3 regions of the Dickeya ananatis genome follow, and region 1 is predicted to be linked to each of the others. Evidence: predicted binding sites of a transcription regulator. Region 1 holds the regulator's gene; each other region holds the start of a gene.
The links. Region 1 encodes Fur, which represses iron uptake genes when iron is present. Its sites were predicted from a motif close to ATAATAATGAGAACNACTATCAA; they were not measured.
Positions count from the first base shown of each region.

Region 2: a site for Fur is predicted at 1,946-1,968, ahead of ftnA (non-heme ferritin). Genes of this name have one in related genera too.
Region 3: a site for Fur is predicted at 3,920-3,942, ahead of ygiD (4,5-DOPA-extradiol-dioxygenase). Genes of this name have one in related genera too.

Region 1 is NZ_CP040816.1:2,915,448-2,922,192, reverse strand. Features, by position in the region: gene nagE (N-acetylglucosamine-specific PTS transporter subunit IIBC) at 124-1,596, shown strand; gene glnS (glutamine--tRNA ligase) at 1,764-3,422, shown strand; gene fur (ferric iron uptake transcriptional regulator) at 3,506-3,952, opposite strand; gene fldA (flavodoxin FldA) at 4,360-4,887, opposite strand; gene FGI04_RS12835 (methyl-accepting chemotaxis protein) at 5,306-6,745, shown strand, end outside.
Region 2 is NZ_CP040816.1:1,999,879-2,006,623, reverse strand. Features, by position in the region: gene FGI04_RS08750 (DNA polymerase III subunit theta) at 95-325, opposite strand; gene copC (copper homeostasis periplasmic binding protein CopC) at 487-867, shown strand; gene copD (copper homeostasis membrane protein CopD) at 886-1,764, shown strand; gene ftnA (non-heme ferritin) at 2,092-2,601, shown strand; gene FGI04_RS08730 (alanine racemase) at 2,810-4,081, opposite strand; gene FGI04_RS08725 (amino acid ABC transporter ATP-binding protein) at 4,093-4,830, opposite strand; gene FGI04_RS08720 (amino acid ABC transporter permease) at 4,827-5,471, opposite strand; gene FGI04_RS08715 (amino acid ABC transporter permease) at 5,468-6,208, opposite strand; gene FGI04_RS08710 (ABC transporter substrate-binding protein) at 6,258-6,745, opposite strand, start outside.
Region 3 is NZ_CP040816.1:3,827,134-3,833,878, reverse strand. Features, by position in the region: gene FGI04_RS17035 (YraN family protein) at 71-427, opposite strand; gene FGI04_RS17030 (penicillin-binding protein activator) at 424-2,496, opposite strand; gene rsmI (16S rRNA (cytidine(1402)-2'-O)-methyltransferase) at 2,556-3,443, shown strand; RNA gene rnpB (RNase P RNA component class A) at 3,469-3,847, shown strand; gene ygiD (4,5-DOPA-extradiol-dioxygenase) at 4,023-4,811, shown strand; gene FGI04_RS17010 (glutathionylspermidine synthase family protein) at 4,879-6,039, opposite strand; gene FGI04_RS17005 (DUF1190 family protein) at 6,051-6,745, opposite strand, start outside.

The DNA.
Region 1 (6,745 bases):
CTGTTATTAATTTGTGTGGCGAATTATTTTTTTGGCACTCTGGTCAGGCCCACATGGCTGGCGGGTGATTTGGTAACAAGGCTGACAGACAATTTATTGCCCGTAAGGGAAAGAGAGGGGAAGGTGAGTACACTCGGTTATTTACAAAAAGTAGGCCGTGCGTTGATGGTGCCGGTCGCTACATTGCCCGCAGCCGCCATCCTGATGGGGGTGGGGTACTGGATAGACCCGGTTGGCTGGGGGAGTGAAAGCGCGCTGGCAGCGTTGTTGATCAAGTCTGGTGCGGCGATTATCGAGCATATGGCGGTGCTGTTTGCTGTCGGTGTCGCCTACGGTATGTCTAAGGATAAAGACGGTGCGGCGGCGCTGTCCGGGTTTGTCGGTTATCTGGTGTTGACTACACTATGCTCGCCTGCGGCGGTATCGATGATTCAGCATATCCCGCTGGCAGAGGTGCCAAAGGCATTCAGCAAGATTGAAAACCAATTCATCGGTATCCTGGTCGGCGTGATTTCCGCCGAGTTGTATAACCGCTACAGCCAGGTTGAATTGCCCAAAGCACTCTCTTTCTTCAATGGTCGCCGACTGGTTCCGATTCTGGTATCGGTGCTGATGATTGTGGTGGCGTTTGTGCTGATGTACGTCTGGCCGGTGATTTATAACGCGCTGGTTTCCTTTGGCGAACATATCCAGCAGATGGGGTCGGTGGGTGCGGGTATTTATGCCTTCTTTAACCGCCTGTTGATTCCGGTCGGGTTGCATCATGCACTGAATTCAGTGTTCTGGTTTGATGTGGCGGGCATTAACGATATCCCCAACTTCCTGAGCGGGCAGCAGGCGATTGATGCTGGCAAAGCGATCCCGGGCATTACCGGGCGTTATCAGGCCGGTTTCTTCCCGATCATGATGTTTGGTTTGCCGGGCGCGGCACTGGCGATTTATCACTGTGCGCGTCCTGAAAACCGCAGCCGGGTGGCGGGCATTATGGTGGCGGCGGCGTTTGCAGCCTTCTTCACCGGTATTACTGAACCACTGGAATTCTCCTTCATGTTTGTTGCGCCGGTGCTGTATGTGCTGCACGCGGTGTTGACCGGGATTTCAGTATTCATCGCTGCCAGCATGCACTGGATTGCCGGTTTTGGTTTCAGTGCTGGTTTGGTGGACCTGGTGCTTTCTACACGTAACCCGCTGGCGACACATTGGTACATGTTGCTGCTCCAGGGTGTGGTGTTCTTCGCCATTTATTATGTGGTGTTCCGCTTTACCATCACCCGGTTTAACTTGATGACGCCGGGACGTGAAGCGGTTGCGACCCAGCCCTCAACGGAGGGGACTACCGCTCCTGCGGGTAATACCCAATCGGTGGCGAAAGGGTATTTGCAGGCCATCGGCGGTAAAGACAATCTGACCGGCATCGACGCTTGTATCACTCGCTTGCGCCTGAGCGTGAAGGATTCGAGCCTGGTGGATGAATCGGCGGCACGTCAGTTAGGGGCTGCGGGTGTGATTCGTCTTAACAAGCAAAGCGTGCAGATTGTGGTTGGCACCCAGGCGGAGAATATCGCCGCCGCCTTGCGTGAGGTTTCACAGGAATAATTCGGCTGGCGTCATCATCGCCGTCTGATATCGGTAAACGGAGCGTGCCTGCAAGCGCGCTCCGTTTTTTTATCTTGAATTTTCATGAAACAAACGGTTGTTTCCCGGCGTGGCTTGTTGGATCATTAGTGGTTAAGGGTTGTTTTTTCGCATTTGAGGAACCAAGCATGAGTGAGGCTGAAGCCCGCCCAACCAACTTTATTCGTCAGATCATCGATGAAGATCTGGCTACCGGTAAACACGATCATATCCAGACGCGTTTTCCTCCAGAGCCGAACGGCTATCTTCATATCGGCCACGCTAAATCCATCTGCCTGAACTTCGGTATCGCTGAAGATTACCACGGCAAGTGCAACCTGCGCTTTGATGATACCAACCCGGTAAAAGAAGATATCGAGTATGTTGAGTCCATCAAACATGACGTGCAGTGGCTGGGTTTTTCCTGGAGCGGTAATGTTCGCTATTCGTCGGATTATTTTGATCAGTTGCACATGTATGCCGTTGAGCTGATCAATAAAGGGTTGGCGTATGTCGATGAGCTGACGCCGGAACAGATTCGTGAATATCGCGGCACGCTGACTTCTCCAGGCAAAAATAGCCCGTACCGTGATCGCCGTGTTGACGAGAACCTGGCGCTGTTTGAAAAAATGCGCAATGGCGGTTTCGCCGAAGGTGCTGCTTGTCTGCGTGCTAAAATCGACATGGCATCACCGTTTATCGTGATGCGCGACCCGGTGCTGTATCGCATCAAATTCGCCGAGCATCATCAGACCGGCAATAAGTGGTGCATCTACCCGATGTATGACTTCACCCACTGCATTTCCGATGCGCTGGAAGGTATTACACACTCGCTGTGTACGCTGGAGTTTCAGGATAACCGCCGCCTGTATGACTGGGTGCTGGATAACATCAGCATTCCTGCCCATCCGCGTCAGTACGAGTTTTCCCGCCTGAACCTGGAATACGCGGTCATGTCCAAGCGGAAACTGAACCAACTGGTAAGTGAGAAGATCGTCGAAGGCTGGAACGATCCGCGTATGCCGACCATCTCTGGTTTACGTCGTCGTGGCTATACTGCTGCTTCTATTCGTGAATTCTGCCGCCGCATTGGCGTGACCAAGCAGGATAACACCGTAGAAATGGCGGCACTCGAGTCGTGCATTCGTGATGATCTCAACGAGAATGCACCACGTGCGATGGCCGTACTGGATCCGGTGAAAGTGGTGATTGAGAACCTGCCTGAAGGCCATGAAGAGTGGCTGAGCATGCCCAACCATCCGAATAAGCCGGAGATGGGGACACGACAGGTTGCCTTCAGTCGTGAAGTGTATATCGATCGCGCTGATTTCCGTGAAGAAGCCAATAAGCAGTACAAACGTTTGGTGCTGGGCAAAGAAGTCCGTCTGCGCAATGCGTATGTCATTAAGGCTGAACGTATTGATAAAGACGAGCAGGGTGTGATCACCACGATTTACTGCAGCTGTGATACGGAAACCCTGAGCAAGGATCCGGCTGACGGCCGTAAAGTGAAAGGCGTGATCCACTGGGTATCTGCCGCTCACGCGCTGCCAGCGCAGTTCCGCCTGTATGACCGTCTGTTTAGCGTGGCTAACCCTGGCGGAGCAGAGGATTTTCTCTCCACCATCAATCCTGATTCACTGAGTATTGCTCAGGGCTTTGTCGAAGCCAGCTTGGGTAATGCCGAGGTCGAAAAAGCCTATCAGTTTGAGCGTGAAGGGTATTTTTGTGCGGATCGCGTATATTCCCGTTCTGATCATCTGGTATTCAATCGGACGGTGGGTTTGCGTGACAGTTGGGCGGGTTAATCACCGCCTGATGGTGGGGTACAAGATAAAAATAAAACCGCCTCGGCGGTTTTATTTTTGCTCAGAATAAAGAGAAGGCTCAATCAGCGTTCGTCGTGCGCGTTGTCGTCTTCACGGCAGTCGCCGCTACTGCAATGGCCGTACAGATACAAACTGTGGTTGGTGAGCTTGATGCCATGCTTCTCGGAGATTTCACGCTGGCGTGCTTCGATAGACTCATCGCTGAATTCAATCACCCGACCGCAATCCAGACAGATCAAATGATCATGGTGGTGCTGTTGGGTGAGTTCGAAAACGGATTTGCCACCTTCGAAGTTGTGGCGGGTGACAATGCCTGCATCGTCAAACTGGTTAAGCACACGGTAGACAGTGGCCAAACCAATCTCTTCCCCCATATCAATCAGCTTCTTGTATAAGTCTTCCGCGCTGACGTGGTGGCATTGAGGATCCTGAAGGACTTCCAGAATTTTCAGTCGTGGAAGTGTGACTTTCAGGCCGGCCTTCTTTAATGCGGTGTTGTTGTCAGTCATGCGGATTTAGTCCTGTTACGTGCTTTATCTGGGAGGCTATTAGCCTAGTATCATCGGTCGGCGTAAAAAAGGTCATGTGTCTCAATTATAGAACCGCACCATCGAAATGAAAACTACGGAACTTTTACAATATGGTTCAGGTTAACGTACTGTATTCAGAGTAGTTATCGATAAGGAACAAATTGTATGCCAGGATTTATCATTAAACATAATCCGGCTGAGCGGATGACATTGTACCTTGTCAGGATGAAAAGTTAAAAAAATGTATCACTGATTGCGATAGGTTTTATCTATCTATGGCTCTCATTATCGATTTAGCCATCGATTTATCTGTCGATATTTACCTATCGATGGTGATATGGCCCCGAATACATGGGCACCAGCGGTGCGTCAGGGCCACGGGTGAATCAGGCCAGTAAGGCTTTCAAATTCAGCTCTTCGCTGATTTGCTTGACCCAGTTGGAGACGCGTTCGCTGGTCAGTTCCGGCTGGCGGTCTTCATCAATAGCCAGGCCGATAAAGTGATCGTCATCCGCCAGGCCTTTTGAGGCTTCGAAGTAGTAACCTTCGGTCGGCCAGTGACCGACGATGTTTGCACCGCGTGGTTCGATGATGTCGCGAATGGTGCCCATGGCATCACAGAAGTACTCTGCGTAATCTTCCTGATCACCGCAACCAAAGATGGCTACGAGTTTGCCAGAAAAATCAATCTCTTCCAGTGTTGGGAAGAAGTCATCCCAGTCACACTGTGCTTCGCCGTAATACCAGGTCGGGATACCCAACAGCAGGATGTTAAAGCGCTCCAGATCCTCTTTGCTGCTTTTGGCAATGTCGTGCAGTTCGGCGACGTCGCTGCCCAGTTGTTGCTGGATAGTTTTAGCAATATTTTCCGTATTACCAGTATCACTGCCAAAAAAAATGCCTATGAGAGCCATAGATTAAATAACCTCTTGATTCCTAAGGGTATGGTGCTTGAGTCACCCACTATTTGCTAATAATAGCAGACACTGTCTGGCGGATAAACGTGTATCTGTGGCTGCCTGCAGTCGCGCTGTAAAAACAATTAGTTGATTCTTTTTTAATCGCTTTCTTAATGTTTTTTTAATTTTTTTTAAATACGATATTCTCACAGGTAACTGAAATTATGGGTAATTGGTTAACTATCTAATTTTTATTAGTTTTTTAAAAAACAGAAAAGACTAAATATTCTTATAGTTTTGACGATGACGAAACATGGTGCTTTATTGAATGTAAATGTGCAGCAATGTTTCTTACAAAACGAGAGACTTTCTCATTACATAAGTCAAAACAAGCCTTACCTCCTCGATCAATAGCTCGTTTATGGAGTCAATTATGCAATTCCTAAAAAATATTGCCATTCGCACTGCCATGTTATGGGTGCTTGGCAGCTTCTGTGTGTTATGGATTGCGGTCTCGCTCTACACCATGTACTCGTTCAAAACCATGAACGAAACGTCTAAAACCAGTGCTTTGCTGGTTAATAATATGAATTTGGTTAATACCGGTAATGACCAGTATTTCCGTATGGTAACCCGACTGGCACGTGCGATTGATTATCGGCAGAGTGGCGATGATCAGAAGGCAGATGAACAGCAAAAATCATCACAGGCTGCGTTAGATCTACTGAAATCTAACCTGGAAGCCTTCAAAAAGATTGATCATGCCGGCATGTCGCCGGAGCTGGTGGACGCGGTAACCCGTGACTGGAGCAACCTGATTACCCAAGGGGTTGAGCCAATGTTCCAGCGTGCGGTGGACAAAAAATTCGATGAGTACGACAAGTATGCCAAAGACATCGTGCCCGCCTTCAGTCGCCAGTTCAATGTCTCGTTCACCAACTTCAACAAAGCCGGGTCAACGATGTTCGTCGATGCAGGTGACCGGTTAGAAAGCATTACCGCTGTCGGACAGAATATTTTGCTGGCAGGGCTGGTAGCCGGTTTGTTGATGCTGTTTATGACTGATCGCTATCTGGTGGCCTGTCTGGTGCGCCCGCTCAATGATCTGCGTGATCATTTCCAGGTGATTGCGGCTGGCCGTCTTGGCAAACCGATTCTGGATTTTGGTAACAACTGCGTAGGTAAACTGTTCCCGCTGTTGCGCGATATGCAAACTAGCCTGGCGAACACCGTGAGTACGATTCGAAGCAGTGCGGATTCCATTTATCAGGGCGTGTCGGAAATCGCATCCGGCAACAACGACCTGGCAGCCCGTACCGAGTCGCAGGCAGCGGCGTTGGAAGAAAGTGCTGCCAGTATGGAACAGCTGACGTCGACCGTGAAACAGAACGCGGAAAATGCCAGCCACGCCAGCCAACTGGCTCATCAGGCTTCGACCACGGCCAGTAAGGGCGGGGAATTGGTCGACAATGTCGTGAAAACCATGGCGGAAATCTCCGGTAGTTCGAAGAAAATTGCTGAAATTACCAGTGTGATTAATGGCATCGCTTTCCAGACCAACATTCTGGCGTTGAACGCGGCGGTTGAAGCGGCTCGTGCCGGTGAGCAAGGGCGTGGATTCGCGGTGGTGGCCGGTGAAGTAAGAAGCCTGGCGCAACGCAGTGCGCAGGCGGCCAAAGAGATTGAAAATCTGATTGCCGAGTCGGTTCGTTGCGTGGATAACGGTTCCTCGTTGGTGGCTGACGCAGGCAGCACCATGAGCGAGATTGTGAAAGCGGTAACCAATGTGACCGATATTATGTCGGAAATCGCCACCGCATCGGATGAGCAGAGTAAAGGTATCGCCCAGGCCGGTCAGGCGATTACGGAAATG
Region 2 (6,745 bases), 920 kb from region 1:
AGCGACGGCGAAAATCGGTATAGGGTGGGTAATCAGGCGCTATCCGTTGGTATTGGATAGCGTCGTGGTGAACGTGTACTGATGAACGGAGCCGTTATTTACTGTTTGGGTCATACGGTAAGGTGGAGAACTGGTGGGAGATTCCCCGGTAGTAACTGACCCTTTCGCGAAAATAGAGACGCAGATGTGCGGGTTGTTGCTGTTCGATTTCATCCATGATCACCGGCATATTATAGCGTTCGCGAAACGCCACGCCGGATGCCGCCAAATCCACATTGACCTTTTCCATTTCTTCATAGGGCAGGTCGGCCAGATTGTATCCCATGATTGCCTCCTCTGTGTTGCGCCACAAAAGTAAAGCAGAAGTGCGGAATTGGCAAATTCTGTTACTCTCCAGACCCTCGACAAGGCAGTGGGTGGCTCGTATCCTTGCCGTGGTTTTGCGTTAACTGAACGTAACAGGAAACTATTAGAAAGGGTAAGACCATGTTGAAGCGTACATTTTTTCCGGCGATGAAGGCAGTACTGTTCATGGGAAGCCTGCTTATCTCTCAGGCTGCACTGGCGCATGCCCATCTCAAAAGTCAGACTCCGGCGGCAGACACGGTGATTGCGGCACAAACAGCACCGTCTTCTCTGACGCTGCTGTTTTCAGAAGATATCGAGCCTGCGTTTAGTGGTGTGGAATTGACGCTAGCGGGGCAGGCTGTGTCGATAGGCAAGGTGACGGTAGAAAATGATCATCATAATGTAATGGTGGTACCGATTGAAAAGCCGTTAACCAGGGGTAGCTATCAGGTTTCCTGGCATGTGTTGTCTGTCGATGGTCATAAAACGCAGGGAAGCTATCGTTTTGACGTCAAATAATACGGCAGTGATTGGCTGATGCTGCTGGAGGCGGTATACGCTGGATTGCGTATCGGACATTTTTCCAGCCTCATGTTGCTGGTGGGGACAGCCTGTTATTGTCGGTTACTGTCACCCCGTACCTATCGGGCGCAGTTGGCGTCGAGGATGTATGGTGTGATGGTGATCGGCAGCGCTGTAGCCATGTTGACCGCTGTTGGCATTCTGGCGGCTCAGACCGGATTAATGAGCGGTGACTGGCGTAATATCGGTGATGTGAGTACCTGGTATGCCGTACTGGGTACCCGTTTCGGAATGTTGTGGGTCTGGCAGCCGGTGCTGGCGTTAATCACGTGCGCGATGGTGTTCTGGCGCAGCGGTGGGTGGCTCACGGGCATGCTGGTGTCTGGCGTAGCCCAGCTCTGTGGCATGGCGTGGGTAGGTCACGCAGCGATGCTGGAAGGATGGCCCGGGATAGTGCATGGCCTGAGCCAGACGGTGCACTTGCTGTCGGTAACATTTTGGGGCGGCGGGCTTGTGCCTTTACTGCCAGTATTGCGGGATGCGCAGCGGGTGTCGGCACGCGAGGATGCCATCCTGACGATGATGCGCTTTTCTCGTTTCGGTCATTTGGCCGTTGCGCTGGCAATTCTGACCGGTCTGATGAATGCTCGATTGATTCTCGGCTGGCCGCTGCCACCGTTCGGGGTGTATAGCATTTTGCTGACGGTGAAGGTTTTGCTGGTCGCCGCTATGGTGCTGTTGGCGTTGTTCAATCGCTACTGGGTAGTGCCGCGCTTTCAGCTTGCTGGGCATGCTGCTTACGGTTATTTTTTTCGGTTGACGATTGCAGAACTGTCGTTGTCTGTTCTGGTGGTTGGGCTGGTTAGTGTTCTGGCGACATTGTCTCCGGCATGAGTGCACCGGCAGGTGAAGGGGAATATGCTTGTGTCGGGCATATTATGCAGACAAGCATACTGACTTTATTTTTAATAAACCCGGATTTTTAATAACCCCAGATTTTTAATAAGACCAGAGTGTTTAATGAAATCAGGCAATGAAAATAATTATCAAAGCCATTCTCTAATCATACGGAATAATGAAAATTATTCTCATAACTAAATGATAATACATTGAAGTTATAAGGAATTTATTTCAATTTTGTGTTAATGGAATGTTTTAAATCCCACCCTTTACAGGCATAATATGAAAATCAGTCACCTGCCAGTAAAATAAGGAACGGCCATGTTAAAGAAAGAAATGATTCAGAAGCTGAATGAACAGCTTAATCTTGAATTTTACTCCGCCAATTTATATCTGCAGATGAGCGCCTGGTGTGGCGATAAAGGTTTTGAAGGTGCGTCAGTTTTCCTGAAATCACATTCCCGTGAAGAGATGGATCATATGCAACGCCTGTTCGATTATCTGAACGACACCGGCAGCATGCCGCAATTGGGCGCGATTGCCGCACCGCCGATCGAGTTTGATTCGTTGCAGGATGTCTTCAAACTGACCTATGAGCACGAGCAGTTGATTACCCAAAAAATCAATGAACTGGCTCATGCCGCTATGACGTTGCAGGACTATTCCACCTTTAATTTCCTGCAGTGGTATGTGGCGGAACAGCACGAAGAAGAAAAACTATTCAAGTCCATTCTCGACAAGCTGGGTATGGTGAATGCACAGGAAGGTGGCTTGTTCTTTATTGATCAGGATTTGAAAAAAATGGCGGCCTCGGTAACCCCATCTGCCTGATATGAGTCGGGTAATAGTATTTCTATTACCCGTTCCTTTTTTACCCATTCCCCTTGCGATGCTCTTACCAGACTCTCCTCCTACCACGTCAAATCAAATACGCTATAACACCTGTTGTGTTTAAGGTCTTATCGACGTGGTGTTTGTCGTTCAGTCGTTTTCAACCGTCATAATGGTATAACCCATCCGTGGGGCCGAGGTTAGCGTCTTAAAATACGGTTTCCAGTGAATCGGTTACACAATAATGATCATCCACCAATGGCAGGTAGCGCCATTTATCAAATGCCGTACAAGGATGGGAAATGCCGCATCCCACCCAGTCTCCAGGTTGTAACCGTTCTGCGTCTGGCAGACTAAGGTACGCGTGCTGATCGTTCACTTCCGTGATGCGCAATTGTGTCGCCGTGCGGGGGGCACTACCGTTTGCCTGGCGGATCCATAACGGAATAGGTAAATCTTGATCGAATGGCACATCACGCCGTCCAAAATCGAGAAATGCCAGTCCAGGCTCCGGACGCGATAACACGCGTCCCCAGATTTCCAGTGCGGCAGTGAAATGATAGTGGCTACCGGGCTGGGCGAATGGCGCGATACGTGCATAGAGACCGTTGTCATGCGCCATGTAGGCACCGGAGCGGATCAAGGGGATAACCGGTAATGGTAAGCGGGCGCTAGTTAAACAGTCAGTGACCACATCAAACCAGGCCCCGCCACCGGCGCTAAGAATAATACTGTCGCTGCTGAATAAGTGCTTCTCCGCCAGTTGTGTCGCGGTGGCGATCAACATGTCGCAATAGTCTTTCACTCGTGCGATACCGTGAGCATCCCGTCCGGCACCCAATGCCCCTTCATACCCCGATACACCAACCAACTGCAACGATGGGCTTGCCGCGATGGCATCGGCAATCATCACTGCGTCCTGGAGTGATCGACAACCGGTGCGACCGCCGCTGACTGACATCTCCAGCAACACCGAGATACGGCTATGACCAAGGTGCTGTTCCAGCAGCTTTACTCCGTGCAGTGAATCGACGTAGCAGAGAAAACCATGATCGGGGTGCTGTTGTTGCCATTGCGCTATCCAGCGGATACCTGCAGGGTCAACCAATTGATTAGCGAGAAAAACGTTACGAATGCCGAAGTGACGCAGTGCACGCACTTGCGCAGGCGTCGCAGCGCTAATGCCCCACGCGCCACCTTCGGTAATCGCCCGGCGCAAAACAGTCGCAGACATGGATGTCTTACCGTGGGCTGCCAGCATAACGCCCTGCTCGCGGCAGAAAGTCGCCAACTGGCGCAAGTTGTTCTCCAGTGCGGACTGCTTCATCAACATCAACGGAGAGAACACCGTTTCACTGCTCAACACCGGTGTTCCGACAGGTAAGTATTCCGTACCGCTACCGGCAACAGATTTAAAACGCGGTGCGGTGTGCGGCGCATCCAGTAAGCCATCTGCCTGCAGCGGAAAGTGAATCGACATGGCGCCTCCTGTTAATGTTCAAGTACGCGGGATAAAAACTGTTGAGTCCGTGGATTTTGCGGATGCACGAAAATTTGTTCGGGTGAGCCTTGCTCGGCGATTATGCCTTGATCCATAAACACCACACGATCAGCCGTTTTGCGTGCGAAGCCCATTTCGTGGGTTACCACCACCATCGTCATGCCATCACGTGCCAGACTGCGCATGACTTCCATTACTTCGCCGACTAGCTCAGGGTCGAGTGCGGAAGTGGCTTCATCAAAGAACATAATTCTGGGTTCAACAGCCAATGCCCGGGCGATGGCAACCCGCTGCTGTTGCCCACCGGATAACTGCGCAGGATAGTGGTGCGCGCGTTCCGCCAGCCCGACACGTTCCAGTGCCGCCATACCGCGTTTAGTGGCCTCGGCTTCAGACAGTTTTTGAGCCTTTATTAGCGCTAAGGTCACGTTGCCGAGCGCCGTTTTGTGTGGGAAAAGATTAAATTGCTGGAATACCATACCAACATGGCCGCAGATTTCATGGCTGCGGTTGGCATCGTGCAGTGGCACGTCATTGACCCAAATCTCGCCGCTGTCGGCACTTTCCAGGCCGCTCATAATGCGCAATACGGTGCTTTTGCCGGAACCGGACGCGCCAATCAGCACCAAAACTTCACCTGGCGAGACGTCAAGACTGATGGCTTTCAACACCTGGGTGGTGCCAAATGATTTGGAAATACGGCTCAGTGTAATGGCGGATTTGCTCATGATAACTGGCTCCTGGCCTGGTGATGTTGAACCCAACGGGAAAGCGGAAAACAAACAGCGAAATAGAGCAGGGCGACCAGCCCATAAATGATGACCGGCTGGCCGATGCGATCGACAATCGCCTGCCCCTGATGCATCAGCTCTGACATGCCAATCATGCTGACTATTGAGGTATCTTTAATCAGCGACAGGTATTGCCCGGTTAGAGGGGGCAGCACAATGCCACGTGTCTGGGGCAGGATCACACTGAGAAAGGTCTGGCGCTTGGATAAACCTAAAATCCACGACACTTCCCATTGCCCTTTGGGCACCGCTTCAATGCCAGCGCGAAACACTCCCGCGATATAAGCACCTTGATAAATACTCAGCCCCAGGATCCCGGCGGCGAACAAGTTAATGTCGTATCCAAAATACGCTACACCAAAGTAGATAAACATCAGCGTAATGAGTACGGGGGTACCGCGAAACAGCTCGATGTACAACAGGGCGAGTTGTCGGGCGATAGGCAATCGGCTGGTGCGTAGCACCGCTGCCAGCAGGCCAAGCAACGTACTACCAATAATTGCGGCCACCGAGAGCACCAGCGTGGTACCAAGACCGGTTAACAGCAACGGCAGAGCACTGATGATGATGTCGTTCATAGCGCATTCTCCCGTTTCGGCAGCGAATTAATCAGCCATCGTCTTATCAGCCCGGCGGCGGGCTTTTTTACCGGTGTGACCAGCGGCGGGGTAAACAGACGCCGTCCTGCCAGATGGCCTAGCCATGAAAACAGATTGCTGAGCAGTAAATAAATCACCGTCACGATGCTGAAGGTCTGGATATACAGCAATGTGCGGGCGTTGATGACGGTTGCCGTACCCGTCAGCTCCGGCAGGGCAATGGCGGATAACAACGAAGTGCCTAACAGCAATTGGATCAGGTTGTTGATAATAGCGGGCCATACAGCGCGTGTGGCTTGGGGCAGAATCACGTTCAGGAAAATGTGTCGACGCGAAATACCCAAGATCCAGGCAGCTTCCAATTGGCCTTTAGGCACCGATTGAATGCCGGCCCGAAAGGTTTCTGATAAATAGGCACCGACATTAATGCCTAATGCCAGAATCCCTGCTGTTGTTGCACTCATGGTGATGCCGAGTGAGGGCAGGCCGAAGAAAATAATGAAAATTTGTAATAGTACTGGCGTGTTACGAATGAATTCCACATAACAGTGGCTCAGCCAGCGTACCAGCGTCAGCGATGAGGCTTTTGCCAGCGCCGCTAATAGCCCAAGCGCTACCGCCAGTGCAAAAGCCAGCAGGGTGACCTGCAGTGTTAGCCAGGTGGCCGTAAGAAACGTACCACCGTAGTGCCACAGGGTTAGCCATTGATAATTCATGGGTCTACTCCTTTGAGTGGCGCAACAGTGGATGTTGCGCCACGCGCGGTCAATATTGTGGGTTCAGTGGGTAGCGGGGTTTACTGCCAAACCATTTCTGATATAGCGCGGCGTTTTGGCCGGACGCATTAATCTCAAACAGGAATTCATTCAGGTAATTCAGCCAGACCTGATCGCCTTGCTTCACGCCGAATGCGTTGTATTCCAGCGGAACCAATGCTTCATTGGTGACCGTCAGTGTCGAGTCGAGCTTGCTTTGATAGGCGAGGAAATTATTATCTTCGATCATCGCATCAGCCTGACCTTGTTTTACCGCCAGAATGGCCGCCTGGGATGAGTCGTATTCCTGAATCTTGACATCGATACCGAGATTACGCACTTCGTCGCCGTTTGTTGACCCTTTCACTGTGGCGATGGTTTTGCCAGCCATATCATGAGCGGACTGAATACCGCTGTTCTTACGCACCAGCATGGCTTCGCTTGCCACGACATACGGGGCGGTGAAACTGATTTCTTTGGCTCGCTCCAGGTTGCGGG
Region 3 (6,745 bases), 910 kb from region 1:
CTGTTAACCTGTTTTGAAGTTGAAAATCGTGGTGTGTTGAATATTCATAGTGTGTTGAATATTCATGGTGTTAATCAAGTTGCCCAAACGCATTAGGCAACCATTCCACCTGCGAGCCGGTCACCGCCAGAACATCAAAGCGGCAATCCGTGGCGTCGAGACTGGTACCCTGACGGGCTAACCAGACTGACGCGGCGTGTAGCAATGATCGCTGTTTTTGCCGGGTGATACTGGCCGCTGCACCACCAAAATCGCTGTTACGGCGATAACGCACCTCGACAAATACCCAGCTGTTGCCATCGCGCATGATCAAATCCAGTTCACCACCGCGTACCGTCACGTTGGCGGCGACAAAAATCAGCCCGGCGCGCTCGAGGTGGCGTCGGGCTAATTGTTCGTAACGATCGCCGGTGTTACGCCGATTCAGGAGGCGGGCACCAGTTGTCCCTGACGGAACTGCAGCCAGGTGAGTTTACGTTTGACGACGCAATCCGGCGTGGTACTCAGTATACCGGTCGCACCGGAAATCGAACTTCCCGGCTGGTGCAACTGTGCAAAGTTGCTGGCCAGTTTCCAGGCATCCATCCCCATTGCGAACAGCCGTACCAACGAATAGTCGTTACGGAACTGTGTGCTGACTTGTTGCATCAACGCCGGGCTGGCTCCGGTCAGCAACGGAATATCGCTAAACTGCAGCCCTTCCATTTCAAACCGGAAGTCTGGCCCCAGACCTGCCTGATAGCTGCGTGAACTGGCGTAGAGTGCCGGGTGCAGCGCGCCCTTGTTACGCATGTCGATCATCGGCTTGATCAGGGTGAGTTCATCAGGCGTGGCGATGATGTAAACCGCATCCACGTTACCGTCGCTGGTGACGTTGGCTATTGGTGGTGCCTGATTCGGGATAGTCAGACCGCCAACGGTGGTAGACGATGACGGCGCCGACGTGGCGGTTATCACCGGTTGCCCATTGAGCGGAAGGCCAGCACCGCTATTGATAGCCTGTTTCAGGTCATACACGCCGCCCGTGCGCTGTTGCAAGACCACGCCGCCTGACTGCTGTTGCCAGGATTTGGCGAAGGCAGCCACGACCCTGTCACCCAGATTACCGCGTGGGGCCAGAATTAGTGGGTGTTGCTTGCCCTGTTTGTGGATGAACTCGGCGGCATCGGTCGCTTCGTCTTCCGGTGACAGCGCGAAATAACAGATGTTGGGATTCGGCTGGACCTGTTCCGGCTGGTTCAGTGCCAGCACATTCAGTGATGGGTTGAGTTTCGGCAACTGTTCCACTTCGTTTTTAAGCAGCGGACCGACGATAGTCGTCGCACCGTCTTTTTGCGCCTGGGCTATCACGTTGGCCAGCGGCTGATTGGAGGTGTCATAGACTTTCACCGGAATCGTGCTGGCTGACGCAGTCGTTGCCATCGGCATAGCGGTCGCCGTGGCGGCGGGAGCAGAAGGTGCTGGCGCTGACACAGAGGCTGCCGGATTAGATGGCACTGCGCTGTTCGGTGTCGGGGTGGCTGACGCACTGGGAACCGCGGCGGCAGTGGCGGTATTAGCCGCTTGCGCTATCTGGGCGGGTTGTGCTGGCATCGCCAGCGACGCCTGGCCGCTTCTGGCCGCGCTAAAGCCTTGCTGAATCGCATTCGCGAAGACCTGTGCCTGCCCGTTTAATGGCAGCAGCAGCGCGATAGCGTTACTGCCCGCAGGGGCGGTTTCTCCGGCAGGCGTTGTCGCCGCTGGCGGGGTACCGCCTAACTGTGACGGCAGTTGTTTAGCTGCCGGATGGCGTGGATAACGTTTTTTCCAGTCTGCGATGGCGGCTTGCAGATCAGCCGGGACCTGCGCTTTGGTCTGCCAGAGATTCAGCAGATCCAGCCAGCCTTGCAGGGTATATTCGTCGACGTTGATGACCATCGAACCGAGATCCTGCTGGGTTAACTGGGTCAATGCTGTCCAGGTCTGGTCTATATTGCGCTGATGCGCATCCCCTTGTAACAGCGGCTCCAGCCCGATATAAGCACGGATCAGCGTCAGAGATGAGTGACCCTGAGCGGCGTTGATTTGTGTCTGGTAGTAGCGTTCTTGCTGTTGGGGAGAGAGCGATTTCACGTCCAGCTGTGCCAGCGTGGTGTTCGCCGCGTTCATGTCGTTCTGCGCGACGGCCAGTTCAGCTGTCAGCAGACGTTGCTCTTGTCGCTGTTTGTCACTGAGCTGCGACGGCAATGCGCTTAACTGGTTGCCCGCTTGCGGGAGTTTGCCTTCCTGAATCAGGGCATGAATCGCAAGTAATTGCCAGTCAGCCTTGCTATCATCACCACTTTGCTGCATCTGCTGCAGGTAGTAGTCGGAAGATGCGCCGGCTTTGCTCTCCACGCGTTGTTGGGGCGCGGTGCCTTGTGGGGCCTGGCTGGGACAGCCAGCGAGAAACAGAGCCGCCAGCATGACAGGAACCAGACGACCTGCATGGGTACGGACAGAATTTAACGGAAGCATACTGTATCCAGTGATGTTTTAACGATGCTCAATATTAAATCGGCAAACCGGATGAAACAATGAATCAAGACCAACAAGCTCAGATTTCCGCCTCCACGCTGTACATTGTTCCCACGCCTATCGGCAATCTGGCGGATATCACGCAGCGAGCGTTGACGGTACTGCAACAGGTTGATCTTATTGCAGCAGAAGATACCCGGCATACTGGTTTATTGTTACAACATTTCGCAATTAATGCGCGCCTGTTCGCACTCCATGATCACAATGAGCAGCAAAAGGCAGAACAATTGCTAGCCAGATTGCAGCAAGGCATGAGTATCGCGTTGGTGTCGGATGCGGGTACACCGTTGATTAACGACCCCGGTTACCATCTGGTTCGGCGATGCCGTGAGGCTGGCGTTCGCGTTGTACCGTTGCCGGGGCCGTGTGCGGCTATCACTGCGCTGTCTGCTGCTGGTTTGCCATCGGACCGCTTTTGTTATGAAGGTTTCCTGCCAGCAAAAACTAAAGCGCGTAAAGACACATTGCGTGATTTGCAGGAAGAAACGCGCACGCTGATTTTCTACGAATCAACCCACCGGCTGCTGGATAGTTTGCAGGATATGGTTGAGGTGTGGGGTGCGGAACGCTACGTGGTGCTGGCACGGGAACTGACCAAAACCTGGGAATCGCTGTACGGCGCGCCGGTGGGGGAGTTGTTGGCTTGGGTACAGGAAGACGAGAACCGCCGTAAAGGTGAGATGGTATTGATTGTGGAAGGGCATCAGCCTGACGACGACGCGTTGCCTGCGGCGGTGTTGCGCACTCTGCAACTGTTGCGGGCAGAATTGCCGCTGAAAAAAGCGGCGGCGCTGGCGGCAGAGATTCACGGTGTGAAAAAGAACGCGCTTTACCGTTATGGACTGGAACAAGAAAACGGTGACGGTGCATCGGAAGATGACAAGTAGGACAATTTGTCCTATTATCCGCGCCGAAGTTGACCAGACAGTCGCCGCTTCGTCGTCGTCCTCCGTTAGGGGGAGACGGGCGGAGGGGAGGAAAGTCCGGGCTCCATAGGGCAGGGTGCCAGGTAACGCCTGGGGGGGAAACCCACGACCAGTGCAACAGAGAGCAAACCGCCGATGGCCCGCGCAAGCGGGATCAGGTAAGGGTGAAAGGGTGCGGTAAGAGCGCACCGCGCGGCTGGTAACAGTCCGTGGCACGGTAAACTCCACCCGGAGCAAGGCCAAATAGGGGTTCACATGGTACGGCCCGTACTGAACCCGGGTAGGCTGCTTGAGCCAGCGCGCGAGCTCTGGCCTAGATGAATGACTGTCCACGACAGAACCCGGCTTATCGGTCAACTTCACTCTTTCAGAACCCCGCCAATCGGCGGGGTTTTTTTATGTCTTTCTCCGGTGATACGGCTAAATCGTCAAATTTATTGACAATCATCATCATGGTTATCCGACTGTATCGACGAAACAGGAGGGGTAAAGTAGTCACCATCGGTACTCGCTACCCACACTGTTACTAAGGATATCGTTATGAGCATTTCCCGGATGCCGGCACTGTTTCTGGGCCACGGGAGCCCGATGAATGCGCTGGAAGACAATGAACACACACAGGCCTGGCGTAAACTGGGTGAAACCCTGCCACGTCCGAAGGCAATAGTCGCGGTATCTGCACACTGGTATACCCGCGTGACGGCGGTAACGGCGATGAGTCAGCCGCGAACGATTCATGATTTCGGTGGCTTCCCACAGGCATTGTTCGATACTCGCTACCCTGCACCTGGTGCCCCAGATGTGGCTAAACGGGTACAAGAAGTCCTGTCGCCGGTTGCGGTCTACGCGGATCATCAGGAATGGGGGTTGGACCACGGCACTTGGGGGGTACTGATTAAGGTGTATCCGCAAGCGGATATCCCGGTCGTACAGCTCAGCGTCGATGGTACTAAGCCACCTGCTTACCATTATGAGTTGGGCCGTAAACTGGCTGCGTTGCGTGATGAAGGCATTATGATCGTCGCCAGCGGCAACGTGGTGCACAACCTGCGGATGATTAAGTGGAGCGGCGACGGTTCCCCTTATAGCTGGGCAACCTCGTTTAACGATTTTGTTCGCAGCAACCTGCGCTGGCAGGGGGATGCGGCGGAACACCCACTGGTGAATTTCATGCAACACAATGACGCCGCGCTGTCTAACCCGACACCGGATCATTTTCTGCCATTACTGTATGTTCTGGGCAGCTGGAATGGTCAGGAGCCGATATCGACGCCGACGGATGGCATTGTGATGGGGTCGCTCAGCATGATGTCGGTGCAGGTAGGGTGAGTCACCGGTCGAAAACAGGTATCGCGTGTCATGGCGATACCTGTGGCTGTGCAGCTGCGCTCTGGCGTTAATCCAGAATGATATGCGGATAGAAGCGGGATAAATCCTGAGTGATCAGCTCCCGGTCTTCCCGAAGCCCGATACCGCAAGGGGTATCGCCTACCAGCCAACTGCCGATAAGCGTATAGCTATCATTGAATCGCGGTAGTGGGTGGAATTGCTGCACGATGGAACCTTCTTCACCATAGGGGCCATCCACGGCGGCGATTTGCTGACCCTGTCGGTAAATCTGGATGTTGGCACCTTCGCGCGAAAACAGCGGCTTGACCACGTAGTCACTCATGGCCGGTGGATTGTCTTCGGTGAAATAGGCTGGCAGCAGGTTAGGATGGTTAGGAAACATGTGCCATAACATCGGCAACAGCGCCTTGTTGGAAAGCACGCTTTTCCAGCCCGGTTCCAGCCAGCGTACCCCCGCGTCCGCCAGTTTGGTGGAGAAGGTTTCGCGCAGCATGAACTCCCACGGATAGAGTTTGAACAGGTTACCGATGGTGTTGTCCTGCAAATCGGTAAATTGCCCACGATCGCCTAAGCCTATCTCGTCGATGTACAGGAATTGATTTGGAATACCCGCTTCCTGTGCACAATCCTGCAAATACTGCACTGTTCCCCGATCTTCCTCCGTATCCCGGCAGCAGGTGAAATACATTGCACCGAAACCGTGGTGGGTTCGCAGGTATTCAAAACGCTCGATCAGTCTTTCCTGCAAGCTATTGTACTGATCCGCGTGCGACGGCAGCAGACCGGCCCGGATCTGATCTTCCAGCCAGATCCACTGAAAGAATGCGGATTCGTACAATGACGTCGGGGTATCCGCATTGTTTTCCAGTAACCGGGCGGGGCTTTTGCCGTCGTAAGCCAGATCGAGACGCGCATAGAGCGCTGGCTGGCGCGATAGCCATGAACTGCGCACGAAGTCCCAGGTATGGCGGGGAATTCGGAATTTGGTCAACAGTGCTTCGCTGTTGACCACTTTATCGACGACCTGCAAACACATTTGGTTTAGCTCGGCGGTGGTCTCTTCCAGTTCTTCAATTTGCGCCAGCGTAAACTGGTAGCAAGCGTCTTCACACCAGTAGGGTTCGCCATACAAGGTATGGAACTGAAAACCATATTCGGCCGCTTTTTCCCGCCAGTTCGGGCGTTCGTTAATCGCAATACGTTTCATGGCTGGCGACCTTATCCCCCGAAGGAGCGGCGAATCGGGGTTTCACTGCTGCCACTTGAGCGTGTACCGGTGCCTGTAGCATAGCCAGCAGTGCTACTGGATTTATCCCGGTTGTCCGTCATGTTAGCCGCCGGTGCGTTGTTGAGTCGGTTCACGGTATCGCCAAAGCCGCCACGGGTGGTGGTAATGCTGGACGTCGGTTTGGGCGTCATGGCGTCTTTCGGAACGGTGATGGTGCGTCCGGTGGTGGAACCGTAACTCTTACCGCTGGCATCCACATAGCTGCCGTTGGCCGGGCTATTGGGAGTATTCGGGCGGAACACCGGCTGTTGGGCAAAATTATTGCCGCCCATCAGCTTACCCATCATGAATCCCGCCATGAGCGGCATCCAGAAACTGCCGCTTTGCTGTGGCGTTGCGCTGGCAGTCGTTGCCCCTGCACTTGACTGGGTGCACTGGCTTTCGCCGAACGCTGCCACGCATTCTTCACGGGTCGCGAATTTGGGCGCGGTTCTTTCCGCCTCTTTCAACGCATTGTTATAGGTGGTCGTGCACTGGTCCTTCATGGCCGGATTAGCGCGTGAGCAATCATCCGCGTTCTGGTAGAGCGAAACGGTTTCGTCAGCTTTCTCACAACCAGAGAGAATAAACGTGGCGCTGACAGCCAGTGCGATTGGAGCAATACGGTAACCCCAGCGTTTACGAA